DNA from 2 places in the Desulfovibrio diazotrophicus genome. Region 2 is predicted to be linked to the other one. Evidence: riboswitches for the same ligand, from Rfam matches in the RefSeq annotation. Region 2 holds a riboswitch; the other holds the start of a gene.
The links. Region 2 has a riboswitch for cobalamin ahead of J7I12_RS05670 (anaerobic ribonucleoside triphosphate reductase). Riboswitches for the same ligand answer to the same signal wherever they lie in the genome.
Positions count from the first base shown of each region.

Region 1: it holds a riboswitch for cobalamin, as region 2 does, so the genes downstream of both, J7I12_RS09075 (sirohydrochlorin cobaltochelatase) here and J7I12_RS05670 (anaerobic ribonucleoside triphosphate reductase) in region 2, are expected to answer to the same signal.

Region 1 is NZ_OX346397.1:2,097,184-2,108,480, forward strand. It holds gene aspS (aspartate--tRNA ligase) at 1-462, shown strand, start outside; gene def (peptide deformylase) at 622-1,140, shown strand; gene fmt (methionyl-tRNA formyltransferase) at 1,113-2,105, shown strand; gene J7I12_RS09065 (DUF116 domain-containing protein) at 2,319-3,182, shown strand; gene J7I12_RS09070 (RsmB/NOP family class I SAM-dependent RNA methyltransferase) at 3,182-4,570, shown strand; gene J7I12_RS09075 (sirohydrochlorin cobaltochelatase) at 4,700-5,614, opposite strand; cobalamin riboswitch at 5,649-5,850, opposite strand; gene J7I12_RS09080 (30S ribosomal protein S1) at 6,139-7,854, shown strand; gene J7I12_RS09085 (helix-turn-helix domain-containing protein) at 8,016-8,582, shown strand; gene J7I12_RS09090 (AMP-binding protein) at 8,799-10,484, shown strand; gene J7I12_RS09095 (MarC family protein) at 10,841-11,297, shown strand, end outside.
Region 2 is NZ_OX346397.1:1,308,585-1,319,881, reverse strand. It holds gene bamA (outer membrane protein assembly factor BamA) at 189-2,951, opposite strand; gene J7I12_RS05690 (ABC transporter ATP-binding protein) at 2,932-3,618, opposite strand; gene J7I12_RS05685 (lipoprotein-releasing ABC transporter permease subunit) at 3,620-4,849, opposite strand; gene nrdG (anaerobic ribonucleoside-triphosphate reductase activating protein) at 5,264-5,776, opposite strand; gene nrdD (anaerobic ribonucleoside-triphosphate reductase) at 5,769-5,939, opposite strand; gene J7I12_RS05670 (anaerobic ribonucleoside triphosphate reductase) at 6,020-8,272, opposite strand; cobalamin riboswitch at 8,391-8,570, opposite strand; gene pgl (6-phosphogluconolactonase) at 9,151-9,897, opposite strand; gene J7I12_RS05660 (translation initiation factor IF-2) at 10,128-11,207, opposite strand; gene J7I12_RS05655 (class I SAM-dependent methyltransferase) at 11,204-11,297, opposite strand, start outside.

The sequences.
Region 1 (11,297 bases), 790 kb from region 2:
GCCTGCCACCACCCCTTTACCGCGCCCGCGCCCGGCCATCTGGAGCTCATGCGCGAGGATCCGGCCAAGGCCCGCGCCCGCGCCTATGATATGGTGCTCAACGGCAACGAGGTGGGCGGCGGCTCCATCCGCATCCATACGGGCGAAGTGCAGCGTCGCATGTTTGCCGCCCTGGGCTTTTCTGCGGCGCAGGCCGAAGCCCAGTTCGGCTTTCTTATTCAGGCCCTGGAACAGGGCGCGCCGCCCCACGGCGGCCTTGCCTTCGGCCTTGACCGCCTTATCATGTTGTTGACAGGGGCGGGCAGCATTCGCGACGTCATTGCCTTCCCCAAAACCCAAAAGGCCACCTGCCTCATGACCGAGGCGCCTTCTCCCGTGTCGGCCAAACAACTGCGTGAGCTGGGGTTGCGCCTGCGCGAACAGCCTGCCCCGGCGGAGCAGCCAGCCCCGCAGCCAAGCTGACGCGCTGCAAGAAGGGCCAGGGGGCTTGTCCCCCGGGGCCCCCGCTTTCGGGATGCGTACGCATCCTTATGCACGGCGGCCATTGCTTTTCCGCTGCCTGTCGGCGGGAAGGACAATGGCCGTACCGCCTCGCGGGTGTGCCGCCACAAGGATACTGCCATGCTACTGGACATTGTGACTTACCCGGACCCGCGCCTTAAAGAGGTCTGCGCGCCCATTCAGGAAATAACGGAGGATATCCGCCGCCTGGCGGCGGATATGCTGGAAACCATGTACGCCGCGCCCGGCGTGGGTCTGGCCGCGCCGCAGGTGGGCCGCAATATCCGCATGCTGGTCATGGACCCTTCCGTGCAGGATGGCGAAAAAAATCCCCGCGTACTGATCAACCCCGTGCTCGCCCTTTCGGGCGAAGAAGTGCGCAGCGAGGCCGAAGGCTGCCTTTCCGTGCCCATGAATTACCGGGCCGACGTCAAACGCATGAGCAAGGTGCACCTGACCGCCACAGACCTGGATGGCAAGCGCATTGAAGAAGACCTGGAAGATTTTCCCGCCATTGTGCTGCAGCACGAATACGACCACCTGGACGGCATCCTGTTTATCGACAAAATCAGCCGCCTGCGGCGCAGCCTTTACGACAGCAAGGTAAAAAAGTGGCTCAAGCGCAAAACTGCCGCCTAGTGTTCATGGGCACGCCGGACTTTGCCGTGCCCACCCTGCGCCGTCTGGCCGTCTGGCCGCGCGGCAGCCTCGTCGCCGTCTACACCCAGCCGGACAGGCCCGCCGGGCGCGGCCACAAGCTCAGCATGCCGCCCGTCAAAAGCGCGGCCCTGGAACTGGGTCTGCCCGTCGAACAACCGGAAAGTTTTAAGGATCCCGCCGCCGTGGCCCGTCTGGCCGCCTACGCCCCGGACGTGCTGGTAGTGGCCGCCTACGGCCTGCTGTTGCCCCAGTCTGTGCTGGATCTGCCCCGTCTCGCCCCCCTTAACGTGCACGCCTCCCTTTTGCCCCGCTGGCGCGGGGCAGCGCCCATCCAGCGCGCCATTATGGAGGACTGGCAGCCCGATGCCCGCACAGGCGTTTCCATCATGCGTGTGGTGCGCCAACTGGACGCCGGTCCGGTATACGCCAGCGCCTCCCTGCCCCTCAATGACCACACTGCAGGCAGCCTACACGACGCCTTGGCCCAACTGGGCGCAGACCTCCTGCCCCAGGTGCTGGACGCCCTGCTGGAAGGCCGCGCCACAGCGGAGGAACAGGATGCCGGCCGCGTCACCTACGCCGCCAAAATGGGCAAACAGGATTCCGTCATTACCTGGAACCGCCCGGCGGTGCAGGTGCACGCCCATATCCGCGGGGTCACGCCCTGGCCCGGCGCGCGCGTAGTCCTGCACTTCAGCGGTCAGGACAAAACTTTTCCCTGCACTCTGGCTCCGGGCAGGTTGGCCGAGCCCTGCCCCGGCGTCAGCCCCGGCACGCTCGACCATGCGGATGACACGCTGCGCGTGGCCTGCGCCGACCGTTGGTACGCCTTGGGCGCGCTGCGTCCCCAGGGCCGCAAGACCATGTCCGCCCGCGACTTTGTCAATGGCGCGTTGCGCGGCCTGCGGCCCGGACCCTGCGGCTTGGTGGAACAGGGGGAATAAAAAATCTGCCTCCGGCTGTGCCGGGAGGCGCGGCTCCGGCATTCCGCTTTCGGGCGCGTGGCGGCAATGTGGGGCATTTTTTCTTCTGTACAGGGTACGTCAGCGGATTTTTCTGGAAAGAGAAAATTTTTTGCGGGGTGGGGCGTAGGCGAGGTTCGCGTTTTTCCAGCGAGCGCTCCCGCAGCCTCTTTTTCCCGCGCTGGATGAGGGTCTATGGCGTTTCTGCGCAAGTCTCCGTATTCCTTGCCGCCGGCGCAGTACGGCGGCGCGCGCAAGCGGGTCTTCATCGGGCTCATGTTGGGTTCGTGTCTGTTGCTGTGCCTGGCGCTGGCAGTGTTTTTGATTTTGCCCTGGACGGGGTTTCTGGGGGTGCGGCACTGGCTGCCGGCAGTGAGCGTCAGCGTGGCGGCGGCGGCCATGCTGGCGGTTTTGGGGCTGTGCCTGAGCCTGGTTTTTCATATCTATACGGGGCGGCCTTTGCCGGGCGGCGGCGGCGTGCGGCACATGACGGTGCGGCTGTTTTTTCCGCTCATGGAGATGCTGGCCAAGCTGGTGGGTCTGGACCGGGCGGCGGTGCGGCGGTCGTTTGTCAAGGTCAACAACGAAATGGTGCTGGCGGCGCGCGAACCGGTGCGGCCGGAGCAACTGCTGGTGCTCTTGCCCCACTGTCTGCAGCGCAGCGCCTGCCCACACCGGTTGATGCACAATGCGGACCACTGCCGCCGCTGCGGGGCCTGCCCGGTAGGGGCGCTGCTGGACCTGCGCGACGCCTACGGGGTGCGGCTAGCCATTGCCACGGGCGGCACCATTGCCCGGCGCATCGTGGTCCAGGCCCGGCCGCGCTGCATTATTGCCGTGGCCTGCGAACGCGACCTGACCTCCGGCATTCAGGACAGTTACCCTGTCCCTGTGTTTGGCGTGCTTAACGAGCGGCCCCACGGCCCCTGCCTGGACACTTTGGCGCCGCTGGACGCCATTGAGGCCGCCATCAGGCTGTTTCTGGGGCTGGGCCCTGCGCCGGGCCGGATGGTTGCCGGGTCTGTGGCGGCGGCAGGCAGCGCGCCGGGGAGCAAATAATGGGTTTTCCAAAAGGGTTCGGCAAGTTGCGGGTTACGGCCCGCAATGCGGCTTTGCGGACTTTGCTGCTGACGGACGCGGGTATGCCCGTGCAGGCGGCCCTGGATATGGCCTTAGGTGCGGCCCCGCACGCCCCTGCGGGACAGGCTGGCAGTGCAGCCTTTGGCACGGCTTTGGCGGCGCGGGACCGGCATTTGTGCGCAGAACTGGCTTACGGCTGTCTGCGGGCGGAAATCCGCATTGATTATGTGCTGGGACGGGTATTGCCCAGGCCAGGAGGTCTGCCGCGCCCCTTGCGGCACATTTTGGCTTTGGGGGTCTATGGACTGCTGCTGCAGGACAGAACGCCCCCCCACGCCGTGCTGCACGAGGCCGTGGAACAGGCGCGGACCCTGTACGGACCACGGCTGGCCGGTCTGACCAACGCCGCGTTGCGTTCCGTGCAGCGCTTGGGAGAAGCCCCGCGCCATGAGGATTTTTACCGTCAGGGGGCGGCGGACCCGCTGGGCGCGCTGGCCCTGTTCTGCGCGGCTCCGGACTGGCTGGCCCGGCTCTGGGCGCGGGCCTATGGCGAAGCGGACGCGGCCCTGTTGTTGCGGCGTTCCTGCGGCCGCCCCTGGAGTGGACTGCGGGTCAATGCCCGCCGCCCTGAAGGCGCCGCCTTGCTGACGGCCTTGCGCGCCCTGCCCGGCGCGGCGGCCGTGGGCGATTGGGGCGTGGCCTTGGGGCCGGGGGAGCTGCCGGAAAGCGTGATGGATCGGCCGTTAGCCCACTGGCAGGCCCAGGGGGCGCTTTCGTTTCAGTCCGCAGGGTCGCAGCGCGTCCTTGCGGCCTTGGACCTGTACGCGCTGGAGGGCCCGGTGTGGGACATGTGCGCGGGCTACGGCGGCAAAACTGCGGCTTTGCTGGAGCGCGGCGTGGCCGTGGGCCTTTGTACGGACAGCAGCTTCGGGCGACTGCGGGCCCTGCCGGGGCACTGCGCTCGTCTGGGTCTGCACCTGCCGTCCGTGTGCCTGCCGCCCGTGTGCCTAGCGGACGCCGCGCGTCCGCCCCTGGCCCGCTGGCCCGGCTCTGTGCTGCTGGACGCGCCCTGTTCCGGCCTGGGCGTGCTGGCCCGTCGGCCGGACATCCGGCGTCGGGGGCCGGAGCGCCTGGCGGCGCTGACCGCCCTGCAAGGCCGGTTACTGGAGCGGGCAGCTGCCTTGCTGGAGCCTGGCCGCTGCCTGGCCTACATCACCTGCACCCTCAACCCCGACGAAAACGAGGGGGTCGTGGCAGGCCTGTTGCGGCAACATCCCGACCTGCGCCTGGAACAGCGCTGGCAGACCCCTCACGACCATCCTTGGCTGGAAGGCATGTTTGGCGCGCTGCTGCGGCGGCGGGCATAGGGCGAATACTTTGCGGGGGAGGGGACTTTTTTACTAAAAAGCGTCCCCTCCCCCGCACGTTCTTCCTCGCAAAAACTTTCCCCTGCCGCAAGGCGGGGGAAAGTTTTTGCAGGGTGCAGAAAGGATTTGTTACTGCTTTCTGGGTTCCTTGGTCAGGTCGTCGGAGGCGCTTTTGGCGTGCTGCACCAGCAGGGCGCGGGCGCCGGGCACCTGGCCCAGACCCTTAAGGTTGGCGGTCACCTTGAAGCCCGCGGCCTTGAGCTGAGAGGCCCAGGAATCGGCTTCGTCTCCGGCCAGGTCGTTGCGGGCATGGTCGCCGGCCACCAGCATGAGCGGCGCGATGACCACAGACTTGACCTTGGCGGCCTTAAGTTCTTTGAGCAGGTCGTCGAAGCTGCGTTCGCCTTCTACTGTGGCCATGAAAACATGTTTGTCCTGGTTGTGGAACAGGGCGCGCACGCCTTCAAAGGTCAGGCCGGCGCGGCCGTGTTCCTGGCCGTGCCCCATGAGGACAAGGGCGGCGTTTTTGCCGCGCAGGGCCTTGGTGTCCTCAAGAATGGCGGAGGCCAAGGCCTGGGCGTCGGCTTCAGATTCAAGCATGGGGCGGCCCAGATAGACGGCCTCAAAACGGCCGGGATTTTTTTGCAGGTCAATGAGCACGGCGCGTTCCAGAGCGGAAAATTCTTCGCCGGCCATGACGTGCAGGGACTGCACGCGCACTACTTTTACGCCGTCTTTGGCGAGTTTGGCGAGGCCGTCGCTGATGCCGCCCACAGGGCGGCCCTGAGCGGCGATTTTTTTGCGGATGATCTGCGAGGTATAGGCCCAGACCACAGGCTGGCCGGGGAAGGCCTGTTTAAACTCCTGGTCCACGGCCTGCATGGCGGGCAGGGCTTCGGGCACGCTGGTGCCGAAGGCCACCAGCAGAACGCCCTGCTGGGGCGCGTCGGCGGCGTGGGGCGCGGCGGGCGCGGCCAGGGCCGCAAGGAGCAGGAGCAGAAGCAGGAACAGACGGGAGCCCGCAAAGGGCGAAAAACGCGGCATGGCAACCTCCTCAATGGCGCGTTGACAGGTTGAAAAAGGGCATAAACGCCCAGCGGGTATTCGGACTTGAGGGGTTGGCCTCGGCTTCGCCTTCACCGCTTGCGCGACTGGCTGTCGCGCGCCTGCCGGGCTGCCCGACGGACGCGAAGAAGCCTTGTACCCTCTTACCGCAGCGCGACTGTTTCCGATTTGCACGGAATTCCCCGCAGCGCAAAACAGACCGTCTTTGCCGAAACATTTCAGCAAGGACGGCGCAATGCCGGGGCGCATGGCGCCGCATAAACGCGCCCGCGCCCGCCTGACGGACGGCCGCGGGCGGCAGCCTTCCGGGCACTACAGGCGTGACTGTTCTTACCGCAGAGGATACCAGGCCGGGGCAAAAGTCAAGGCCGGCGGCCTGCGCTGGAGCCGTTTTTTTGGCTTCCTGTGCCCATTTGCGCGGATTTTCCCTTGTTCTTTTGGTAAAATCCTGCTACTAAGTCAACCTCCCTGGTTGGGGGAAATCATGTTTGGAGGCTGGACATATGGCAGGTTTGGAAACCGGGCACGACAGCGAAATCAATTTCGAAAGCGCCCTTGAAAACTATCTCAATCCCGATTTTGGCGACCTTGAGGAAGGCTCCATCACCAAGGGCGAGATTGTCCGCGTGGACGACGACACGGTGCTGGTGGACGTGAACTTCAAGTCCGAGGGGCAGATCCCCGCGGCAGAGTTCCGCGATCCCGCCGGCAACATGACCGTCAAGGTGGGCGACAAGGTGGACGTCTATGTGGTTCGCAAGAACGAAAACGACGGCACCATCACCCTTTCCTTTGAGAAGGCCAAGCGCATGCAGGTCTTTGACCAGCTCGAGGCCGTACAGGAGACCAACAAGGTCATCAAAGGCCACATTGTGCGCCGCATCAAGGGCGGCTACACGGTGGATATCGGCGGGGTGGAGGCGTTTTTGCCCGGTTCGCATGTGGACCTGCGCCCGGTGCCCGATATGGACGCCCTGGTCAACCAGGAGTTCGAGTTCCGCGTGCTCAAGATCAACCGTCGCCGCAGCAACGTCATTGTTTCGCGGCGCGTGCTGCTTGAGGAAGAGCGCGACTCCAAGCGGCAGGAGCTGCTGCGCACCCTGGCCGAAGGCCAGATTGTGCAGGGCAAGGCTAAAAACATCACCGAATATGGCGTGTTTGTGGACCTGGGCGGTCTGGACGGCCTGCTGCACATCACGGACATGAGCTGGAAGCGCATCCGCCATCCCAAGGAAATGATCACCATCGGTCAGGATCTGACCCTCAAGGTGCTTTCCTTTGACCGTGAAACCAACAAAGTTTCTCTGGGCCTCAAACAGCTGGTGCCCGATCCGTGGCAGGACATCTCCGCCCGCTTCCCCGAAGGGGCCAAATGCACCGGCAAGGTCACCAATCTGGTGGACTACGGCGCTTTTGTGGAACTGGAGCCCGGCGTGGAAGGCCTGGTGCACATCTCTGAAATGTCCTGGACGCGCAAGCTGCGTCATCCTTCCCAGATGGTCCACACCGGCGACGAGGTGGACGTGGTCATTCTGGGCGTGGACGGCGACAAAAAACGCATCAGCCTCGGCATGAAGCAGGTGCGGCCCAACCCCTGGGAACTGGTGGCCGAAAAGTACCCCGAAGGCACCATCCTTGAGGGCGTCATCAAGAACATTACCGAATTCGGCATGTTCATCGGCATTGAGGACGGCATCGACGGCCTCATCCACGTTTCCGACATTTCCTGGACCAAAAAGGTGCGCCACCCCAACGAGCTGTACAAGGTGGGCGACACCGTGCAGGCCAAGGTGCTGACCGTGGATCAGGAAAACGAAAAGTTCACCCTGGGCGTCAAGCAGCTGGTGGACGACCCCTGGGGCCATGTGCCCAACACCTACCCTGTGGGCTGCACGGTCAAGGGCATTGTGACCAACATCACCGACTTCGGCCTGTTTGTGGAGGTTGAAGAAGGCATTGAAGGCTTGGTGCACGTTTCCGAGCTTTCCAGCAAAAAAGTCAAGTCGCCTGCTGAAATGTACAAGGAAGGCCAGGAAATTCAGGCCAAGGTCATCCATGTGAGCGCCGAAGAGCGCCGCCTGGGGCTTTCCATTAAGCAGATCAAGGACGAGGACGACCGCCGCAAGCCCAAGGAATTCCATTCCGGACCGCAGGAAGCGGGCCAGAGCCTGGGCGATCTGCTCAAGCAGAAGTTTGAAGAAAGCGAAAACAACAGCTAGACCGCAGCGGCGCGCCACCGGCGTGCCACCGGTGCAGAACATATCCAAGAGGCGCGCCACCGGCGCGCCTCTTGGCATACCCCCCCTTTCTTCATCTTTTTTCCCGCCCCGCGCGCCCCGCGCGCCCGTCGCAACTACAGCCAACGCCGCAGGAGGTCTGCATGTCCCCCCACACCATCGGTTCCCGCATCAGGGTTTTTCGTGAAGAGCGCGAGATGGACCTGCCCACCCTGGCCCAGCATACGGGCTTGGCCGAAGCGTATCTGGAAAAGCTGGAAAACAATGCCATCTACCCTTGTATCGGCCCCCTGCAAAAGGTGGCTCGTGCTCTGGGCGTGCGGCTGGGCACCTTTTTGGACGACCAGTTCAGCCGCGACCCCATTGTGAGCAGCATCCAGAATGAAGGCGAGGCCGATGAGGCCCTGCATACCGGACGCATTCCCCGGCCCAGTTATGTCTATCACGCCTTGGGCAAGGGCAAGAACGACCGTAATATGGAGCCCTTCCACATCCGTATTTTTCCGGACGGCGGTGAGCGCAAGACGACCTCGCACGAAGGCGAGGAATTTATTCTGGTGCTCAAGGGTCAGCTTCTGGTGGTGTACGGACGCGAAGCCCATATGCTCAAGCCCGGCGAAACCATCTACTACAATTCCATTGTGCCCCACTATGTGGGCGCGGCCGGCGACGAGCCAGTGGAGATTCTGGCCGTCACCTACAATCCCTAGAGCATTTAACACTTGAAATGCTCGCTTGCGACAGGCAAGAGCCTGCCTTCTCGCATTTCGTGGCAAGGATTTTCAAGAAAATTCTTGCAGAGCAGTTAGCTCATTTCATTCGCTAACTGCTCTAGACAACGCCATTCCGGGGCCTTTGCCCCGCGCAACGGCAGCGGCGTAAACTCGATTTACTGATCCCCCATAAGGATGCCTCAGGAGGAAAGCATGGACGAAAAAGTGCGTGAGCGCCAGGCGCAGTTTGAGCTGCGCGAGTGGACCCTGGGGCAGATTCTGGACCACACGGTGGCGCGGTATCCGGACAATGAGGCCGTTGTCTATGCGGACCGCAGCTACCGCCAGACCTGGCGTGAATTCGGGGAAATGGTGGACCGTTTTGCCAAGGGGCTCATGGCCCTGGGCGTGGAAAAGGGCGAAAAGGTGGCGGTGTGGGCCACCAATGTGCCCTACTGGGTGGCCCTGCAGTTTGCCACAGCCAAGATCGGGGCTGTGCTCATTACAGTGAACACCAACTACCGCGAGCACGAGCTGCGCTATCTGCTTACCCAGTCCGAATGCGAGAACGTCTTTCTTATTGATAGCCTGCGCGACCACGACTATCTGGAAACCTTCTACCGCATTGCCCCGGAGCTGCGCTTTCAGTCCCACGATTCTTTTGTCTGCAAAAATCTGCCGCACCTCAAGCGGGTTTTTTTTCTGGGTGCTGAAAAGCACCGGGGCATGTATTCCGTGCCTGAGGTTCTGGCGCTGGCCGATATGGTGGACGACGCGGACTATCTGGCCCGTCAGGCCTCCCTGGACCCCTGGGAGGCCATCAACATGCAGTACACTTCAGGCACCACGGGTTTTCCGCGCGGGGTCATGCTCACGCATGTGGGCGTGGGCCTCAACGGCTACTGGATAGGCAAACACCAGAATTTCGGCCCCAACGACCGCGTCTGCCTGCCCGTGCCCCTGTTCCACTGCTTTGGCTGCGTGCTGGGCGTTTCGGCCTGCGTCAACCACGGGGCCACCATGGTCATCCTGGAATCCTTCAATGCGCTTAAGGTGCTGGCCGCTGTGGACAGCGAACACTGTACGGCCCTCTATGGCGTACCCACCATGTTTCTGGCCGAACTGGAACACAAGCTCTTCAAGCGTTTTGACGTCTCTCACCTGCGCACAGGCATCATGGCCGGATCCGTCTGCCCGGAACCTCTCATGCGCCGCGTGGTGGAGGACATGAATATGAAAGAGATCACCATCTGCTATGGCCTTACGGAAGGCTCGCCGGTCATGACGCAATCGGACATCCACGACCCCCTGCCCCTGCGCTGTGAAACCGTGGGCTGCGCCATGCCCGGCATTGAGGTGCGCGTGGGCGACCCGCAAACCTGCGAGGAACTGCCCCGCGGCCAGGTGGGCGAAATCCTTTGCCGCGGCTACAATGTCATGAAGGGCTACTACAATATGCCCGAAGCCACGGCCGCCGCCATCAGCCCAGAAGGCTGGCTGCACTCCGGCGATTTGGGCGTCATGGACGAAAACGGTTATCTGCGCGTCACGGGCCGCATCAAGGATATGATCATCCGCGGCGGCGAAAACGTCTACCCGCGCGAGGTGGAAGAATACCTCCTGAGCATGCCCGGCGTGCTGGACGTGCAGGTGGTGGCCGTGCCCAGCCGTAAATACGGCGAAGAAGTGGGCGCGTTTGTCATCCCCCGTCCCGGCGTGGACATCCGCCCCGAAGATGTGCGTGATTTCTGCCGCGGCAAAATCGCCTGGTTCAAAATCCCCAAATATGTAGAAATAATTACCGGTTTTCCCCTCACTGCCAGCGGCAAAATCCAGAAGTACAAGCTGCGCGAAATGGCCGCCGCGCGCTGGCCTGAAGCTATGCAGGAAAAAAAGTAGTGCGCCTTCAGTGAAAAGATACCCGGCGATTTTTCCGCACGCCCCCCAACCGGCTATTCTGGACAGCCGCCCCGCACACTGGCATACTGCCTGCCTTTCAGGCAGGCAAATTGGCGTAGAGGACTGCGCGCGCACTGCACAAACCAACGCTGCCAATGCCGCCCCCGCTTCAGGGCGTTGCAACGTTGCAATGCCCTGGCGGTTGCGTAAGCAGACGCCCGCCGTGGAGGCGCAAGCGCACGTTATTTGCGTGCTTAAACGCCGGGACAAGCGTGCTGTAAACTTTGAGAATATGTATTCTCAAGGGTAATCTGCTCCGGGGGGCAGCAAGGCCCCGTGCTCCGTGAGGACGTTTTATGGACATCGTGGCCGACGTGGTGGGCACCAGCATCAAAATTTACGCGCTCATGACGCCGCCGGCGGTTTTGAGCGCCTTTATCAGCGGCACCCGCACCTTTGATCGCAGGCAAAAGGCCGCCGTGGCCGCCAAAACCTCCACGGCCATCTTCTGTATCGGCGTGACGCTTTTTCTGTTCGGGCCGCACCTGTTTGCGCTTTTCGGCTTTACCCTGGACGCCTTTCGCATTGGCGCGGGCGTGCTGCTTTTTCTTACCGCCGTTTCCCTTATGAACGATGACGGCAAGGAAGTGACCGCAGGCAAGGACGGCGACATCAGCGTGGTGCCCCTGGCCATTCCCCTGGGCATGGGCCCGGCCTCCATCGGTGCGGTCATGGTTATGGGCGCTTCGGCCAAGGGGCTGGAGCAGACCCTGGTAGGGGTGCTCTCCTTGCTTCTGGCCGCCTTGGGCATGT
Region 2 (11,297 bases):
GTGATGGGCGTGTTTTGAACGGGACAAGCCCGGAGTGACGGGCCGCAGCCTGTGACGGCGCACTTGGGCGGAACAAAAAGAACGGCGCGGATCGTATGATCCGCGCCGTTTGTCGTCAGCAGGCGTCAGGCCGGTTCAGGGCCTTGCAATTTTGCAAGGCCCTGAACCGAGCGTGCCATAACCTTTTTTTAAAAGAACTGGCCCATGCTGAATTCAAAGCGCCCCGATTCCATTTCCTTGTCATAATCCTGCACCAAGGGGACGCCGTAGGCTATGCGCAGGTCACCCATGGGTGAACGCCAGCGCAGCTCCAGGCCCGTGGAGCAGACAAAGTACTTGTCCAGGTCGTTGCCCATGGTCTTGCTGTCGATATTGAAGCCCGCGTCGAAGAAGGGCACCAGAGCCAGGCCCAGATCTTTCTGGAAGGTCCAGATGTATTCCACGTTGGCCACGCCCATGCGGTCGCCGCCGATCTGTTCGCCCTGGTATTTGTAGTCGCGGGGCGAAATGTCGGAGTAGGAATAGCCGCGGATGGTATCCATACCGCCGACCCAGAAGCGTTCAAATACAGGCACCTTGTCGTTGGTGTTCTGGAAGACGCCGCCCAGGCGGCCGCGCACATGCACGGTGTTCTGCGGGTTAAAGGACCAGAAGCCCTGCCAGTCGGCCACGGCCTTGACAAAGTTGTCCGTGCCGCCCAGGCCGCCGCCGCCGTATTCGGCCCAAAGCCGGGCAATGGTGCCCTTGGTGGGGCGTTCCTTGTTATCCGTGGTGTCGCGCAGGATGCGGCCGGAAACGGCGCTGGTCCAGTTAATGCCCTTGTAGTCGCTGATGTACGGTGAGGCGTTGTCGTCCACGTCATAGAGTTCGTAGCGCTCCAGACGGTAGGACAGGCCCACAGAGGTGTATTCGCCGATGGGGTAGGCCAGACGGATCGTATCGCCGATGGTGTCCTTGGTGAAATCGTCCCAGTAGTCGTGGGTGTAGTAGAGGTCGTTGCCCACGGAAAGGTCCGTGTCATAGAGGCGCGGGTTGGTAAAGGAAAGCACGCCCGAAGTGCGCCGCCAGGAGAAGAAGCCCTGCAGCTGCAGCAGGTAGCCGCGGCCAAAGAGGTTGCGCTCCATGATGGAGGCGGACACGCCCACGTCATAGTAGCTGGAATAGCCGATACCGCCCATGATGGCCCCGGTGTTGCTTTCTTTAACGCGCACCTTGAGGTCCACCTCATCTTCTTTTTCGGTGGGGATGAGGTCCATATCCACGGCGGAGAAGTAACGCAGGCGGTTCAGGCGCTCGTTGGAGCGGCGCAGTTTGGCGCCTTCATACATATCGCCGTCGCCCAGGCGCATTTCACGCAGGATGACGTTGTCGCGGGTTTTGGTGTTGCCTTCCACCATGACGCGACGGATAAAGACTTTCTGTTTTTTGTTGACCACATACCCCACGTCCACTTGATCGCTGCCGTCATCGGCCTTGATGAGGCGGGTATCCACCTCGGCGAAGGCGTAACCGTAATCGGCATAGTAGTCCGTAAGGCGTTTGGAGTCCTCCTGCATGACCGTCAGCGAGAAATACTTGTTGGACTTCTTCCAGTCGTCCATTTTGACGACCTGAAGCATCTTGTCCTCGCTGTCGATGACGTCGCCCGCAAAAACCACATTCCGGACTGTGTAGCGCGGTCCTTCATGCACCGTGAAGGTGATGTGGATGCCGTCGTCCTTGTATTCCACTGTGGGCGCGCCCACCTGGATATCGATATAACCTTCGTTAAGGCCATAAGCTGCAATGGCGTTGGTATCGCGCTCCAGGTACTCTTCTTTGAGTACGCCGGTGCCCGTAAGCCAGGAAAAAATGCCCCGCGGCTTCAGGGCCATGTATTTGTCCAGATCTCCGCGGTCCAGCTTTTCCAGACCGTCGATTTTCACTTCTTTGATGTAGAGCTTGTGGCCTTCTTCCACGGTGAGGATAAGCACCGCCCCGCGGCCGCCTTGGCGGTCCTCCAGCCGGTAGTTGACCTTGGCGAGGTAGTAGCCTTCCTTGCGGTAGAGCTCCGTAACCTTCTGCAAGTCGTCGGAAAGCACCTGCTCGTTGAGCACGCTGCCGGGTTTGGTGCCCATGGCGGCCAGCACGTCGTCTTTGTCAATATCCTTGGAGCCTTCCACCTGGATGTTGTCAATGCGCGGCTTTTCCACCACCGTAAAGACCAGCACGTTGCCTTCCATGGCAGCCTGTACGTCGCTGAAGTAGCCCATATCCCAGATACGCTTCACTTCTTCGTTGATGGCGTTGGCGTCCGGGGTGTCGCCCTTGCGGATAGTCAGGCGCATGAGCACCGTGTCCGGGTCCATAACGTTCATGCCGCGCACCTGCACGTCGGCAATGCCGCCCTTGGCCGCAGCCGGCGTGCTCATGGGCACCAGGTCCGGGCCACCGTCTGCGGGCGCGGCTGTCGCGGTTGGCGCTGCAGATGCGCCCGCCCCGGTAAGCTGGGCCGCGCGCGTGGCCAGATTAGCCGCACACTCGTCCAGGGCCAGCAGGCTGTTGCGCTCAAAAGCCGCGGGCACGGCCGCGCCGTTAAGGGGCACCAGGCGCGTGTCCATACTGAAGCCGTTGCCCAGCTGATTGAAATTGCCATAGACCACCAGCGTGGCCCCGGCCTCGCGCCCCAGGGCGCGGGCCGCGGCCAGGTCAATGGTCTCGCCGTTCTTGCGTTGCAGCTGTGCGGCGGCGGCCAGGGGCACCACCTTCATGCCGTGCTGTTCCATCTGGGTGGCAATGGCCTGGGGTACATGGTCAGCGGCGTCGGGCATGTCCGGCCCGGCATTGACCTGGAAGGGCAGCACCAGTACCAAGGGCGGCTCTGCCGCCCTGGCCGCATGGGGCGCAAGCACCGTCCAAGCCAGTAAAGCGAGGCAGGAGACGGCAAGAAGCTCAGGCAAACGTTTTTTCATACAGATTCCCCGCTTTCAGTTCCAGGATTCTGCCCATACCCGCGGCCAGTTCCCGATTGTGGGTCACCACCACCAGGGTCATGCCCAGTTCGCGGTTGAGTTCGTTCATAAGGGAGCCCACCTGCGCCCCGGTGGTTTCGTCCAGGTTGCCGGTGGGTTCGTCGGCCAAAAGTACGCGCGGGCGCAGCAGCACAGCGCGGGCCAGAGCCACGCGCTGACGTTCGCCGCCGGAGAGGGTGGCGATTTTGCTTTCCTGACGCTCGGCCAGCCCCACACGTTCCAGCATGGCGCGGGCCTGGGGCAGCACTTCGCCCCGCGACCGGCCGCCGATGATGGCCGGCATGGCGACGTTTTCCAGTGCCGAAAATTCCGGCAGCAGGTGGTGAAATTGAAACACAAAGCCCAACGTCCGATTGCGGAAGGCCGCCTTCTGGTCCGGGCTCATGTGGGCCATGTCCGCACCGTCAAAGCATACCGCACCCGTCGTGGGAGAATCAAGGGCCCCCATGAGGTGCAGCAGGGTGCTCTTGCCCGAACCGGAAGCCCCCACAATGGCCATGGTGGAGCCTTCTTCTACCGTCAGGCTGATATCTTTGAGAATTTCCAGAGAGCCGCCGGGCGCGGCAAAGGTTTTGCCCACGTGTGAAAAAGTGTAGAGAGCGCCCATGCTATTCGTACCGCAAGGCTTCGGCCGGTTCCAGGCGGGCAGCCTGGCGGGCCGGGTAGAGGGTGGCCAGAAAACAGAGCAGCATGGCGCTTGCGCCGATGATGAGCACGTCCGTGAGACTGATGCTGATGGGCAGGTGGTCCAGGGTGTAGACATTTTCCGGCAGTTTGATGAATTGGTAGCGCTTGAGCAGCCAACCCAGGCTCAGGCCCATGGCGTAACCCAGCAATGTGCCGATGACGCCGATGATGCTGCCCTGCAGCATGAAGATGCGCCGGATCATGCCCCGTGTGGCCCCCATGGACATCATTATGGCAATGTCCCGCGTTTTTTCCATAACCAGCATGACCAGGGTCGTGACAATGGAGAAGGAGCCGATGAGCACCACCATAGCCAGAAGGATGAACATGCCGATTTTTTCCAGCTTGAGCGCCGCAAAAAGGTTGGCGTTCATTTCCATCCAGGAACGGGCGTAGAAGGGCGAGCCCAGCTCCGTGCCGATGCGGGCGGCGGTTTTGTCCGCTGCAAAAAGGTCGGCTACAGTGATCTCCACTCCGGAAAGGTAGCCTTCGGGCAGGCCCAGCACGTCACGTGCGGCCGCCAGGCTTACAAAGGCCAAGGAGGAATCGTACTCAAACATGCCGGTTTTGAAAATGCCCGCCACGGCAAATGGCCGGATGCGCGGGGCATAGCCCGAAGCCGTCTTCTGCCCCGAAGGGGAAAGCAGGTTGACCCGGCTGCCCAGGCCCAGGCCCAGGCGTTTGGCCAGCTCATCCCCCACAATAATGCCGGGCGCGTCGTCCTTTTTCTGCAGATTGTCCACCGAGCCCGCGCGCATCTGCCGCAGCATGGAGAGCACCGAAGGCGCGCTCTGCGGGTCTATGCCGCGCAGCACAATGCCCTTGACCCCCCCCGCGCCGGAAAGCATGACCTCCGTATAAATAAAAGGCGTGGCCCCGGTAACGCCCTCTACGGCGCGCACGCGCTGCAGCAGATCCGGAGCGTTTTCAAAGGCCGAAGGCACATAGGAAAGCACAATGGCGTGCGCATTGGCCCCCAAAATTTTGTCGCGCATGTCCGTGGTCAGGCCGTTGTACACGCCCAGCACCACCACCAGCGCGCCCACCCCCAGCGCCACGCCCAAAATGGACATGACCGAGATGACCGAGATGAAGGTTTGCTTGCGCCTGGAAAAGAGGTAGCGCAGGGCTACAAAGAGTTCGAACCGCATTGGCGGCATATTGGCCCAGCTTGGGGTTATATTCAAGATTTTTTTTAGATGGTCGGCGCGGGGCGTCTTTTGCCCCCTGGCGGCGTCAAGAGCCTGCGCCGGACCGGGTCTGTACCAAAAGCGTACTATCCCCGCCCCGGCGCAGACTTTTTCCTTGCCAGGGAATAAAATGCATCTCGTGATTCCCCTTTTTTCTTCCTTCAGGTTATGCGCCGGACTTCTCTTGGTCGGGGCAGGAACGCCCCTGCAAGAAGGGCGCGGTCCAGCAATCCCCATCGCGCTCTTGCTGTTTTCCGTTCAGGGGGATGCCTGCAGCGCTGAGGAGAAAAGTTTTTTGAAGGATGGGGGGCGTGGGGGGAAGGGAACTTTTGTTCACAAAAGTTCCCTTCCCCCCACAAAATCCAAATTTCCCCCTTACAGCTTCGCCGCCAGGCGGGCGCGGGCGGCGTGGTCCAGGAGGCGTTGGTTGGAGCTGCCGCGGAACTGGAGTTCCAGGTCGCGCAGTTCTTCCACATAGGGGCCGTCGATGAGCAGGTCGGTGAGGTCCAGGAGGCGGGCCGTCCAGGGGTCGGCGGCGGCGCGGCGGTGGAGTTCTTCAAAGGTGTAGCCCGTGAAGGTGACCACGGATTTGCCCAGGGCGTGGGCGCCGGCGGCCACGGGACAGAGGGCGTTGGCCTGGCAGAAGGGTTCGCCGCCGGAGAGGGTGACGCCGGCCAGTAGGGGATTTTGGCCCATCTGGTCGAGGGCGGCTTCGGCGGTGAAGAGGAAGCCGCCCTCAAAGCTGTGGGTCTGGGGGTTATGGCAGCCTTTGCAATGGTGCGGGCACCCCTGGGTAAAGAGCACATAGCGCAGCCCCGGCCCGTCCACTATGGATTCCTCCACAATGCCGGAGAGGCGTAGGGGCTGCGCTGCGTGTGGTTCAGGCATGCTTGACACGGTCGCGTTCTTCGGCGCGTTTGGCGTTGTTGAAGCGGTCGAGGGTGCCCACGAGGTAACCGGTGATGCGGCGGGTGCGTTCAAAGCCCAGGCCCTGGCCCACGAGTTTCTGGGCGGGTTTTACTTCCTCGAACAAGCGCGATTTCATCAGCATATGTATTCTCCTTGGTCTGCACTAAGGGTGAGGGTAGGGTATGTGCGTCCCCTGGGCCCTGCCCGGAGGGGACGGCCGCATCAGTCCCAATGGGGCATGTGCGGGTATTTTCTGCGCAGTTGGTTGAGCTTATCAAGGCTTACGCCCTCGCCTTCTTTGCGGCCGCAACGGGGGCAGCAATCGTTGATGACGCCCACGTAGCCGCAGACGGGGTCGCGGTCCAGGGGGTGGTTGATGGAGCCGTAGCCCACGCCCTGGTCGTGCATGTAGCGAATGATGCTTTCAAAGGCTTCGGGGTTTTTGCAGGTGTCGCCGTCCAGTTCCACATAAGTGATGTGGCCGGCGTTGGTCATGGCATGGTAAGGGGCTTCAATCTGGATTTTTTTGAAGGCCTTGATGGGGAAGTACACGGGTACATGGAAGGAATTGGTGTAGTAGTCCCTGTCTGTAATGCCGGGGATGCTGCCGTAGCGGGCTTTGTCCAGGGCCACGAAGCGGCCGCTGAGGCTTTCGGCCGGGGTGGCGATGAGGGTGAAGTTGAGGCCGGTTTTTTCCGACTCCTGGTCGCAGCGCTGACGCATGCGGCCGATGATTTTGAGGCCCAGGGCCTGGGCGTCTTCGCTTTCGCCGTGGTGCACGCCCATGAGGGCCTTGAGGGTTTCGGCCAGGCCGATAAAGCCGATGGTGAGGGTGCCGTGCTTAAGCACTTCGCCGATGCTGTCGTCCCAGTCCAGTTTGTCCGAATCGATCCAGATGCCTTCTCCCATGAGGAAGGGGTAGTTGCGGACTTTTTTGGCGCACTGGATTTTGAAGCGGTGCAGCAGTTGGCGGAAGACCAGGTCGATTTTGTCGTCCAGCAGGGCGAAGAAGCGGTCCACATCGCCGTGGGCTTCGAGGCCCAGACGGGGCAGGTTGACGGAAGTGAAGCTGAGGTTGCCGCGGCCGCAGGTGGTCTGGCGATCTTTGTCGTGCACGTTGCCGAGCACGCGGGTGCGGCAGCCCATGTAGGCTACTTCGGTGTTGTAGTCGCCCGCTTTGTAGTACTGCAGGTTGTAGGGCGCGTCCAGAAAGCTGAAGTTGGGGAAGAGTCGCAGGGCGGAAACCTCCATGGCCAGCTTGAAAAGATCGTAGTTGGGGTCTTGCGGATTATAGTTGACGCCTTCCTTGACCTTGAAGATCTGCACGGGGAAGATGGAGGTTTCGCCGTTGCCGAGGCCCGCCTTGGTGGCCAGCAGCAGGTTTCTGGTGGTCATGCGGCCTTCGGCGGAAACGTCGGTGCCGTAGTTGATGGAACTGAAGGGCACCTGCGCGCCGGCGCGGGAGTTCATGGTGTTGAGGTTGTGGATGAGGGCTTCCATGGCCTGGTAGGTGCGGCGGTCGGTATAGCGCAGGGCCTCTTGTGCGGCGTAGGCGTGGGCCTTGGCCAGCATTTCGGCCTGGTCCGGCGCAGCCGCGGCCATGCGGCGGCCGTAGTCCTCAATGGAGCCCATGCGGGGGCCTTCGCCCAGCCCGGTCTGGAGGGTCTCCACCAGCTCGCGGGCCGCTTCGGCGTCCAGCCCGGCGGCAATGCGCACATAGGCGCGCAGGGCGCGGCTGTATTCCTTGCGAAAGGTTTTGATAATGCCGCCAGCCATGGCAAAGTCGAAGTGGGGCACGCTCTGGCCGCCGTGCATTTCGTTCTGGTTGGCCTGGATGGCGATGCAGGCCAGGGCTGAGTAGCTTTCAATGGAATTGGGCTCGCGCAGGTAGCCGTGCCCTGTGGAAAAGCCGTTTTTGAACAGGGGGATGAGGTCTATCTGGCAGCACGTTTCCGTGAGCATGTAAAAATCTTTGTCATGGATGTGGATATCGCCGTTGATGTGGGCGGCCGAGGCGTCCTTGGGCAGGATGTAGTTGTCGATAAAGAATTTGGAGCCCTCGGAGCCGTACTTGAGCATGGTGCCCATGGCCGTGTCGCCGTCGATATTGGCGTTTTCGCGCTTGATGTCCTCTTTGAGGGCCGGGGAATAGGTCAGCTTTTTATAGATGTCCATGAGATACGTTTCCGCATTGCGGATTTTCGTATGCTCGGCGCGGTAGAGGATGTAGGCCTTGGCGGTTTTGGCGTAGTCGTACTGAATGAGGCTTTCTTCCACCACGTCCTGGATTTCTTCCACATGTTTGAGGTCGCGGTCTTCCAGTTTTTTGCAGACCTTTTCCGTCACGAAAAGCAGGTCCGTGGGGGACATGTCCTCCCCGCCCACGGCCTTGTTGGCTTTGGTAATGGCGTTAAGAATTTTGACCGAATCAAACGGCACTTCCGTGCCGTCACGTTTGATGATGCAGGCGGGCATGCACACGCTCCCAAATGAATGAGCCATGAAAAAAGTCCGGTCCGCATGGTGCGGGCGGGAGGAAGAGCTCCCCGCCGTGACGGCTCTTCTTCGCCTCTGGCAAAGGCCCGTTGCCAGGGGGGATAGTGGGTTGAAAGCAGGTCTTCCGGCTTGCCGGCCGCCCTTCGGCCTTCCCGGAAAAAATCCAGTGGCGCACGAGGAAAGGCGGCGTTTACAGCGGCTTACGGCGGCGGGTCCGCTCCCGCTTTACACGGGATTCCCTATTAAGCTCACGAGCGCTTTCAATGTCTAGAAAGTTTCAAAAGAATACCGTTCTGTCAATGCAGGTCCGCAAAAAAGCCTTCCAAGGCTCAAAGGAACAGTGTTGTTTCTTTGATAATTTTTTTTGCGTCCATAGTCTTGTTCGTTCTTGCACAAAAAACGGGGCGGGTTTGGGGACCGCCCCTGTGTCTGCGGTTGTTTTGGGGCCGCAGGCAAAAATCCTTTTGACAGGGAGCACCATAGCGCGACGGAGCGGGTTTTTCAAGGCTGCGGCATGTGCGGCAAACCCGCGCCCCGCGCCAACTTCTTCAGTAATATATGGAAAATATTTGATTATTTTTTTTGAATCTGGAAGGTGGTGCGTCCGCCAAGGTCTTGTTGGGCGGTCTGTGTATGGGGGCTCTGCAAGCCCGGCGGGCGTTGCGTGGCGGCCGGAAGCAGCCTTCCGGCCCGGTTCCGTTGTACGGGACGGCACTGACCGGCACCGGCGGTGGGGCCGTAAGAGGCGACAGGTCCAAAGGGGTTGGCCAGGGAGGTTGGCCAGAAGGGTTGCGCGAGGGTGGGGGCCGGAAGGGGCCGGTTGCGGCCCCTTCCGTTATTTTTGTGCGGCAATGAGGCTACGCGCCCGTGGCGGCCGCTTCGTCCACAACCCAGATCAGGTCGCCGAAGCCTGGCCGGACCATCTGGGCGGGCAGCGTGGGCTGGGCCAGCAGGTTGAGGGCGCGGGAGAGCACGTCGTGTTTTTCGCCGCCCGTAACCAGGAACATGCAGCAGCGGGCATTGTTGATGACCGGCAGGGTCAGGGTGAGCCGGTCGGCCTTGCGTTCCGGCACATACTGGTCAATGACCAGGCGCTTGCGTTCGGCCAGCGCCGGAGAGTTGGGGAAGATGGAGCCCGTGTGCCCGTCTTCGCCCATGCCCAGCAGCATGAAGTCAAAGCGGGGCAGATCCTGCGGGCCCAGGCTGAAGTCCGTGCGCAGCAGCTGTTCGTATTTGCGGGCGGCCTCCACGGGATCTTCTTCGCCGCGCATGCGGAAAAAGTGGGTGGCGGGCACATGCCCCAGCAGTTCGCGGCGGGCCAGGCCATAGTTGCTGTCCTGGTGTTCGGGGCTGACGCAGCGTTCGTCCACCCAGAAGAAGGTCATTTTGTCCCAGGGCAGGCGGTCGGCCCAGTCCCGGCCTGAAAGCAGGCGAAAGAGGGGGATGGGCGTCTGCCCGCCCGAAAGGGCGATTTTGAACACGCCCCGCTCGGCCACGGCTTCTTCGCAGGCTGCGGCCAGAATGTGGGCCGCGCGTTCGGCCATGGCGGCCGGGTCTTTATGGATGTGCACCGTCAGGTGGATGGAACGGCTGAGGCCCGACATGTTGACAGCTCCTTGAAAATTTGATTGTTGCCGGGGGCTTTCCTGCGCGGCGGCGGTAAGGGCCCGGCGCGCCGGGCGGCATGGAGTATGGCACAGAAGCCAGCGGGAGGAAAGTCGCGCTGCCCCGCCTTTAAAAATAAAAGCCGCGTTCCGTCCGCTCCGTCAGGGTGGCCCGCCCCGGTGACGGGCCGGCGTCCTCTCTGCGGCAATGGGGCGACGCGCACCCGCGATCAGCGCAGTTCTTCCTCCTGGTCCGGCAGATCCGTGATATGCAGCACCTCGCCGTTGGCCAGGCCTAAGGTCTTCCAGATAGGCCTGCAGGTCAGTGCGCCCGCCGCGCGCACTTTCTGCCCCGTGGGGCTTGCGGCGTCCAGTTCTATGGTCCAGCGGTGGTCCAGGGCTTCGCCGGGGGGGGTGGGCTGTACGACGTTGCACTGGCGGCGCAGCAGTTCCCGCCCGTCCAGATCCAGCACCGCAGCCTCAAAATTCATGTTGTTGACGCGCGTGGCGCCGTTGTTGCGGGCCCGCAGGTGCAGCACCAGCAGCAGCGTCTTGCCGTCCGAAAGCGTACCCGCCTCGGCCGTGCAGTCCTGAATGGGAAAATCCTGGTAAAAACGCGCGGTAACGGCGGCGTTTTTTTCCTCCACCTTCTTGCGTCGGGCCGCCATGCGTTCCAGCTGCGCGGCGCGGAACTCCCGCACCAGTTGAGCGCTGTTGACAATACGGCGGATTTTCCAGCTCTCCACAGGGGTGCGCTCCAGTTCTATAAGCAGGGTAAACGTGCGGTCCAGCAGAGGGTGGTGCACGGTGGCCCGCACCAGGGCGACGGTATCGCCCGCTGTCTGCAGGCTGCAGCTCGCGGCCAGCTGGGTGTAAAAGTCCTGCGGCAGCACATAGAGCGGCGTTTTCAGCCGCTGGGCCAGGTCCGGAGTTTCCTTTAGGGGCTCTTCCTTGATCCGGGCCTGGCGGAGCAGCGCCGTCTGGATCAGGTCGCTCAGGTCGGTGATCTGTGCCGGCCCCGGCCGCGCGAAGGGATAGCTCTGCGCCGCCACCACGGCCAGCTGGTTGCCCAGAGCGTTGAAATCCACCAGGTTGGCCAGGGCCGACAGGTCTGCCGGGTGCAGGGCGCCCTTTAATTCTTCAAAGGCATGCGCGGCCGTCTGACGGAACTGCCAGTAATTCCAACCGATATAGCCGCCCAGGGCCGTCACCAGCACCGTAAGCGCAATGGTCAGGGGCAGAAGGTGCCGCCGCACAACGGCGGCGGCATCGTGGACAAAAGCCGGAGGCGACAGGTGGGGCAGCTTCATGGTGTGCGCGTCCGGGGGTTGGAGGGCAGGGACGTGCGGGGGCCATATTCCATAACCGGTTCCGGCCTGGGCAGGCGGCCGGGCTTGAGC